DNA from 2 places in the Labrenzia sp. ATLA3 genome. Region 2 is predicted to be linked to the other one. Evidence: predicted binding sites of a transcription regulator. Region 2 holds the regulator's gene; the other holds the start of a gene.

Region 1 (4,212 bases), on a different contig from region 2:
AGTGTTTTGACCATCGAGGCAGCATTCTCTGTGAAAAATTCTGCTTATTTCGCATTGCAGCATGAAAAACTGTTCGCAGAACTGACGTAAATATTCGGTTGAAACGAACGGCGTTCTCCTAAAATCCTGTCTCAGGTAGTCATCATTCATCCGGGGGCTAGGGGATGGGAGGAAACTCAATGCCGTGGGTAAACAAGAAAACAGTTCTACTTGCTTCAACAGCAGTAGCTCTATCAATGATTGCAAGTTCGGCCTTCGCTGGCGGTTTCGCGCTGAGAGAACAAAGCGCTTATTACCAGGGGATGTCTTTCGCAGGGAACGGAACGACGGGTGAGTCCATCTCCTCGATGTTCTGGAACCCGGCAACGCTTATTGGCGCCGGCAAGGGGCTTACGATTGAATCGCATAGCTCCTTCATCATGCCTGAATCCGATATCGACGGAACCTTTACGCCAGGTGCGCTGACAACCGTCAACGGTGCGACCACCAGCACTGTGGGCAGTGGCGACATCGCATCGGATGCCTGGGTGCCGTCCACATACACCGCTTACCGCTTCAACGATCAGCTGGTGTTCGGTCTTGCCGTCAACGCGCCGTTCGGGCTCAGCACCAAACCGGAACAGAACTGGGCGGGCCAATACTATTCCCGGTCGTCCGAAGTGTTTTCGGTCAACGTAAATCCGGCCATCGCCTATCAGATCAACGATATGTTCGCTGTCGGTGTCGGGATTCAGGCGCAATATCTGCAAGTCCGACTGAAATCGGCCTATCCGTTCTCCACCTCCGCTGCGACGACTGAATTCAAGGGGGAGGGCTATGGATTTGGCGTGACCGCCGGTCTGACCATCCGGCCGTGGGAAGGGACTGAAATCGGTCTTGGCTACCGGTCTGCGGTCGCCAACGATCTTGATGGCTCCTACACCAATCCGGGCGGGCGCTTTTTTGTGGGCACGACCCCGGTTTCCTTTGCGGGCAATCGCGCAGGCATCAATGCGACAGTTGTTACACCGGACACCGTGACCCTGTCGGCAAGTCACCGCATCAACGACGCTTTCAAGATCGCCGGTACGGTTGAATGGACCAACTGGTCCCGGCTGAAAACCGTGCATCCGAGCAGCGATGGCGGTACGGCGACCACCAATCCGACCGGTCTGCCCAACTTGGAATTCAACTACGATGACGGTTGGTTCTTCGCGGTCGGTGGGGAATACAACTGGAACCAGCAGGTTACCTTGCGTGCAGGTGTCGGCTATGAGCTCTCGCCGATTGACGAGAACATTCGCTCCACACGGTTGCCGGACAACGACCGTCTGTGGTTGTCGGCGGGTATGACCTGGTCGCCGGCGGATAACCTCGCTTTCGATATCGGCTACTCGCACCTGATCCCGGCCGACACCAAGATCGACATTTCTGGCAACCACCAGGACTACAATTCCAACATCGGTACCTACACCGGTAAGGTCGACAGCCAGGTGAACATCATCTCGGCCTCGCTCAGATACACCTACTGAGCGGGAACTCGCTGACAAAACACAACAAGGCCGGGGCAAACGCTCCGGCCTTTTGCTATTTCACCAGCTTTAAAAGGCTGCCGGGTAAAGCCCGCCATCCATCAGGATGTTCTGACCGGTGATGTAGCCGGCGTGACGGGAGCACAGGAAAGCACAGGTCTGGCCGAATTCCTCTGCCGAGCCGAACCGTCCAACCGGAATTTCGGCAGCCTGAGCCGCGCGAACATCCTCAACGCTTTTCCCGCTCTGCTGCGCAGCGCGTTCAAAGCCCCCCTTCAGCCGGTCCGTATCCATCTTGCCGGGCAGAAGGTTGTTGACCGTTACGCCGTGCGGAGCGAGCTGGCGGCAGACGCCTGCCAGGAACGCTGTGAGACCAGCCCGCGCGCCGCTGGAGAGGTCGAGCCCCTCTATGGGCATCTTCACAGACAGCGAGGTGATGTTGACGATACGGCCAAAGCCACGCTCCTTCATGCCGGGTACAACGGCCTGCATGAGCTCGATAGGGGTGACGAAGTTCTGCACCACACCTTCCAGAAGCGCTTCACGATCCAGCTCTGAATAGTCGCGCCGGGGCGGGCCGCCGTTGTTGTTGACCAGAATGTCCGGATTGGGGCAGGCCGCCAGAAGCGCCTTTTGCCCTTCTGAAGTGGAAACATCTGCTGCGATGGCGGTAACGCTCACCCCGTAGCGGCTGTGAAGCTGCGAACGGGTTTCTTCCAGAACCGTTTCGGTGCGGCCGTTCAGCACGATATCGCAGCCGGCTTCCGCCAGTGCTTGAGCGCAGCCCTTGCCGAGGCCGCGGCTCGACGCACAGATGATTGCCTTTTTGCCTTTGAGGCCGAGGTCCATGAGCGATCTCCTTGCTGCAATTTGGATAGGCTTTGTGACCGGCAAAAGCGGACGATGTCAAATGCCCTTGGGGCAGGGGGGCTGCCTGTTGGTAACCGGCAGGTGGTCTCCGCGAGGCCATTTTTCCGGGCGTGTCGGCGTCAATCATAAGGCTTGAAAATAACCACCGCCGGGGAAGTCCCGCCATTTGTCATAATAGTGATACTTGAATCGCGTCTAAAGCGCTCCAAAGGGAATTTGGAGAAGTGCTATGTCTACCGCAGAGGCATCGCGGCATTACCGGGCCTTGTTTATTTCCGACGTCCATCTCGGCACGCGCGGTTGTCAGGCGGAGATGCTACTGGACTTTCTGAAGGATAATGACGCCGAGACCATTTACCTGGTTGGCGACATTGCCGATGGCTGGCGTCTCCGGCGGTCGTGGTATTGGCCTCAGTTTCATAACGACGTGGTTCAGAAGATCCTGCGCAAAGGCCGCAAGGGCGCGCGCATCGTCTACATTCCCGGAAATCACGACGAGTTTCTGCGCAGTTTCCTCGGTACCCACTTTGGCGGCGTTGAAGTGACCGACAGCATCATTCACGAAGCGGCCAACGGAAAACGCTACCTGGTCATTCATGGCGATCAGTTCGACGTGGTGATCCGCCACGCCAAGTGGCTGGCCTTCTTTGGCGACAAGGCCTATGTGACCGCGCTCGGCATCAATACCTGGCTCAACATGGTGCGCCGCCGCCTTGGGCTGACCTACTGGTCACTGTCCGCCTGGGCCAAACTCAAGGTCAAGAATGCGGTCAGTTTTATCGGCCGTTTCGAAGAGGCGCTGTCCGACGAAGCCCGCCGTCAGGGTGTCGACGGCGTCATTTGCGGGCATATTCACCACGCCGCGGATCGAGATCTGGATGGCATTCACTACATCAACACGGGTGACTGGGTGGAAAGCTGCACTGCGGTTGCCGAGCACCACGATGGAACATTTGAGGTGATCCGATGGGTGGACCATACGCAGCAGGAGGCTGTGCCGGCGAAAGCCAAGGAAGCGCCGGTCGCCGCATGAGTTCCATTCTGATTGTGACGGATGCCTGGCATCCCCAGATAAACGGCGTGGTTCGCTCGCTGGAACGCACGGCCGAGGAACTGGAAAAGATCGGCGTGCGGGTGGAGTTTCTGACCCCTCAGGAGTTCACGACCCTGCCGTGTCCGACCTATCCGGAAATCCGCCTGTCGCTGACCCACCGGGGCATCGTGCGCCGGAAAATCGAGGAATACGGCTGCGAGCATCTTCACATTGCAACGGAAGGCCCGCTCGGTCTTCTGGCCGCTAGCGTGGCCAACAAGGCAAGGCGTCCCTTCACCACCAGTTACCACACCCGGTTTCCGGAGTATGTGTCGGCCCGTTTGCCGGTGCCGCTGACGTGGTCCTACAGCTGGCTGCGCCGTTTTCATAATTCCGGCTGCGGCTGCATGGTTGCGACACGGTCGCTGGAGCAGGATCTGCGCGGCCGTGGCTTTACCAATCTCATGCGCTGGTCGCGCGGGGTCGATGAACAGCAGTTCAAGCCCTATGAGGGATCCGTGCTGCCTGCCGACCTGCCGCGCCCGGTGTTCATGTATGTCGGCCGGGTTGCCGTCGAAAAGAACATCAAGGCATTTCTGGATCTCGACCTGCCCGGATCGAAGGTGGTGGTCGGCGACGGTCCTCAACTCGACAATCTGCGCCGGGAGTATCCGGCAGCGCATTTCACCGGGTCGAAGGTGGGTGAGGATCTTGCAAGGCATTACTCGGACGCGGATGTCTTCGTTTTTCCATCCCTCACGGATACCTTCGGCAACGTGATGCTGGAGGCACTGGCCT
Region 2 (4,212 bases):
TCTTGCGTAATTTCCGAATAGTGCAGTCGCGGACATAACCTCGTTTGTCTCCTTTAAACGCCCTTTCTGTCCCAGCGTCACCCAGACGCCAGGCCGACATCTGAAACAGTTGCCGAAGGGTCAAAACGCAACATGCCGCCCCGATGAGGCGGCACGTAGCGGCTTTCTTATACACTGCCCGTACCCTGCGCTGTCAATGGAAATGGCGCACAGGACATTTCACCCGTCCGGGAAGGCGGATTTCATAAAATTCTCAATGACCTCGCCATAATTGGGGAAAAGTCGTTTCATCCCCAACTGGTTTGGGTTCGGCGGTTGCCTGACAAATTAACGTTATTGTAACCTCTGAACAATCAAACACGAGATCTCGTGAGGCAAATCACCAAGAGGCACTAGATATGCCATCATTAAGCGTGCTCACGCATGCTTAACACGGGGTTAATGGCCGCAGGACGGTCAAACTAAAGGGTGCGGCGATGAGTTGGACAAACGAACGGGTTGAGCTTCTCAAAAAGCTTTGGGGCGACGGCTTGAGCGCAAGCCAGATTGCAGGCGAACTGGGTGGCGTCACACGGAATGCTGTCATCGGCAAGGTCCATCGCCTTGGTTTGTCCGGCCGTGCCAAGTCCACGTCTTCAAGCGCCAAGCCGCGCCGGCCGCGTACGGCAGCCCCCCCAGCGGGCGCCGCGCCAAAGAAACCAACCCCCACTCAGCCGCAGTCCATCGGCGCAACAGCACTTAAAGCAGACATGGCGCCTGCACCGGTGGCGGAAGCCAAGCCGCGCGTCGAACCGATTGCCGACCTGGTGCCGATCTCCAAGCGTGCGACCATCCTGACGCTGACAGAGCGGACCTGCAAATGGCCGATCGGCGATCCGGCGACCGACGACTTCTACTTCTGCGGCCGCCATTCCGATGCCGGGGTCCCCTACTGCGCCCATCACTGCAAGATCGCCTATCAGCCGGTCGCCGACCGCCGCCGCGACCGCAAGACGATGGCTCAGGCAGGCTGATAGCCTCCAGATAAATCCAGCTCGTAAAAACCCGCCGTTTCGGCGGGTTTTTTGTTTGAGTTTTCCCACGGCCAGGTGCTGCTTCCTGTGTGCCGCGTCTCACGAAGGCCCTGTGCATCCGTTGACCCGAGTGCCTTCGCTTCGAAAATGCCCCTTCATGGGAACAGAAGGTGACGACATCCTCCAGCTATTGACCATAGCCTGATCGAATGCCTGGCAGCGAAGACGCAGATAACTCTCACAGTCACATAGCCCCTGAAATGCAAAAAGCCCGCTTGTGGGCGGGCTTTCATTGCGTATTCCGCACTCTGCCCTCAGACAGCTGCAGAGGTGAACTGGTCGTTGAAGGCGTAGCCAGAACCGCGCACCGTGCGGATAGGGTCCTTTGCCTTGCCCTTGTTCAGCGCCTTGCGCAATCGGCCGACATGGACGTCGACCGTGCGTTCGTCCACATAGACATCATGGCCCCAGACGCCGTCGAGAAGCTGCTCGCGGGAGAAGACCCGGCCAGGCGAAGTCATCAGGAATTCCAGGAGACGAAACTCCGTCGGCCCCAAATGAATTTCCTTGGCATTGCGGCGGACACGGTGTGTTTCGCGATCCAGTTCGATATCGCCGGACCGCAGCATGGAAGATACCACTTCCGGGCTTGCCCGCCGCAGGATGGCGCGCACGCGGGCCATCAGCTCCGGCACGGAGAAAGGCTTGACCACATAGTCGTCGGCACCGGTCGACAGGCCGCGGATGCGCTCTGCTTCCTCGCCGCGCGCCGTCAGCATGATGACCGGCAGACGCTCGGTGTCCTCGCGCGCTCTCAGGCGGCGGCACAGTTCAATTCCGGACAGGCCCGGCAGCATCCAGTCAAGCAGCAACAGGTCTGGCAGGCTTTCCCGCAGGCGGATTTCCGCCTCGTCGCCCCGGACACAGGACTCGACCGAATATCCTTCTGCTTCCAAATTGTATCTCAAAAGAAGGCTGAGCGGTTCTTCGTCTTCAACGATGAGCACCTTCGGCATACATCTCGCTCCAATTACAGCAACCGGCGCCAGAGCGCCGGCCGTTCAGATCCTTTGCAAATGCGACAGAAGCCGGCGCTCAGACCGCGCCCGTTTCATCGACCTTTGCCCGGTCTTCCGGCAGACGTTCGCCAGTGACCATGTAGTAGACGTTCTCGGCGATGTTGGTCGCGTGGTCGCCGATGCGCTCGATGTTCTTGGCGCAGAACAGCAGGTGGACGCATTGGGTGATGACGCGCGGATCTTCCATCATGTAGGTCAAAAGCTCGCGGAAGATGGATGTGTAGATCGCATCAACCTCTGCATCGGCTTCCTGCACCCTGCGGGCAGCTTCCGGATCCTTCCGGGTATAGGCATCCAGCACCTGCTTGAGCTGAGACAGAGCAAGCTCGGTCATGTGCTCGACGCCGATCGCAAGCTTCTTGGACTGCAAGCCGCTGTCGATGGCGATCACCCGCTTGGCAACGTTCTTTGCAAGATCGCCGACACGTTCCAGGTCGTTGGCAATGCGGGTGGCAGCGGTGATTTCGCGCAGGTCCTGCCCCATCGGCTGACGACGAACGATCAGCTCGATCAGCTTCACTTCAAGTTCGTTGTAAAGGTTGTCCAGACGGACATCGCCTTTGATCGTCGCCTTGGCAAGCTCCAGGTCCTGCGACACCAGCGCAGAGACCGCATCGGCAAAGGCCTTCTCGGCAATACCGCCCATTTCGGCGACCTTGCCGGCCATGGCCGTCAGTTCGTCATCGTAAGCCGTGACTGTATGTTCAGACATCGTGTGTCCCCTTCAGAAACCTAAAAAATGCTTAGCCGAAGCGGCCCGTAATATAGTCCTGCGTACGCTTGTCCTTCGGATTGGTAAAGATGTCCTGCGTCAGACCTTCCTCAACCAAAATACCCAGATGGAAAAACGCGGTACGCTGAGACACACGGGCAGCCTGCTGCATCGAGTGGGTCACGATCACGATGGTGAAGTTTTCGCGCAGCTCGTCGATCAGCTCTTCCACCTTCGCGGTCGCGATGGGGTCAAGCGCCGAGCACGGTTCATCCATCAGGATCACTTCCGGGCTCACGGCAATCGCACGGGCGATGCACAGACGCTGCTGCTGACCGCCCGACATACCGGTACCCGGCTCGTCCAGACGGTTTTTGACTTCTTCCCAAAGCCCGGCCTTCTGCAGGCTGGAGGCCACGATTTCATCCAGCTCGGACTTGCTGCGAGCCAGGCCGTGGATCCGAGGGCCGTAGGCGATGTTGTCATAGATCGACTTCGGAAACGGGTTCGGCTTCTGGAACACCATGCCGACCTTTGCGCGCAGCTGCACCGGATCGACCTTGGGGTCGTAGATATTCTCGCCGTCGATCTTGATCGAGCCTTCGACGCGGCAGATGTCGATGGTGTCGTTCATCCGGTTGAGCGTGCGCAGGAAGGTCGACTTGCCACATCCGGAGGGGCCGATGAAGGCCGTCACGGACCGCGGCTGGATTTCGATGTCAACGTCTTTGATGGCGTGCGTATCGCCATAATAGACCTGCACCTTTTTCGCGGAAATTTTGCTTTCGGTCATGGTTTTCGCCTGTTCAAAATTCGGCATCTCGTTCATCGGAGCAATCCTTACCAGCGGCGCTCAAACCTGCGGCGCAGGATGATAGCGATAATGTTCATGGTCATGAGGAACACCAGCAGAACAATGATCCCGCCCCATGCGCGCTCATAGAATGCCGGATCGGCGCGTTTCGCCCATTCGTAAATCTGGGCCGGCATGGCCGAGTTCGGCGAGAAGAAACCGGCCGCCACACCATCGGGGAAGTTGGAGGCGATGAAGCCGACCATCCCGATCAGCAGCAGCGGAGCGGTTTCACCAAGGGCCTGCGCCAGACCGATGATCGTCCCAGTCAGAATGCCCGGCATGGCCAGCGGCAGCACATGGTGGAAGATCGACTGCATCTTGGATGCCCCGATCCCGAGCGCCGCATCGCGGATGCTTGGCGGAACCGCCTTCAGCGAGGCGCGGGTGGAGATGATGATCGTCGGCAGCGTCATCAGCGACAGCACCAGACCACCGACCAGCGGTGCGGACTGAGGCAGGTGCATGAACTGGATGAACACCGCCAGGCCGAGGATCCCGAATACGATGGACGGTACCGCGGCCAGGTTGGAGATATTCACCTCGATGAGATCG

The links. The regulator PhoB, encoded in region 2, activates phosphate uptake and scavenging genes when phosphate is short. The targets are predictions, from matches to a motif close to TGTCATNNANCTGTCAT.
Region 1: the regulator PhoB is predicted to act here: its motif matches at 2,549-2,565, upstream of AC2A6O_RS14065 (UDP-2,3-diacylglucosamine diphosphatase).

What each region holds. Positions count from the first base shown of each region.
Region 1 is NZ_JBXUKV010000004.1:554,575-558,786, reverse strand. Features, by position in the region: gene AC2A6O_RS14075 (OmpP1/FadL family transporter) at 237-1,511, shown strand; gene AC2A6O_RS14070 (SDR family oxidoreductase) at 1,581-2,360, opposite strand; gene AC2A6O_RS14065 (UDP-2,3-diacylglucosamine diphosphatase) at 2,611-3,414, shown strand; gene AC2A6O_RS14060 (glycosyltransferase family 4 protein) at 3,411-4,212, shown strand, end outside.
Region 2 is NZ_JBXUKV010000006.1:186,331-190,542, reverse strand. Features, by position in the region: gene AC2A6O_RS17580 (aspartate aminotransferase family protein) at 1-36, opposite strand, end outside; gene AC2A6O_RS17575 (GcrA family cell cycle regulator) at 477-1,013, shown strand; gene phoB (phosphate regulon transcriptional regulator PhoB) at 1,328-2,029, opposite strand; gene phoU (phosphate signaling complex protein PhoU) at 2,109-2,804, opposite strand; gene pstB (phosphate ABC transporter ATP-binding protein PstB) at 2,836-3,633, opposite strand; gene pstA (phosphate ABC transporter permease PstA) at 3,645-4,212, opposite strand, start outside.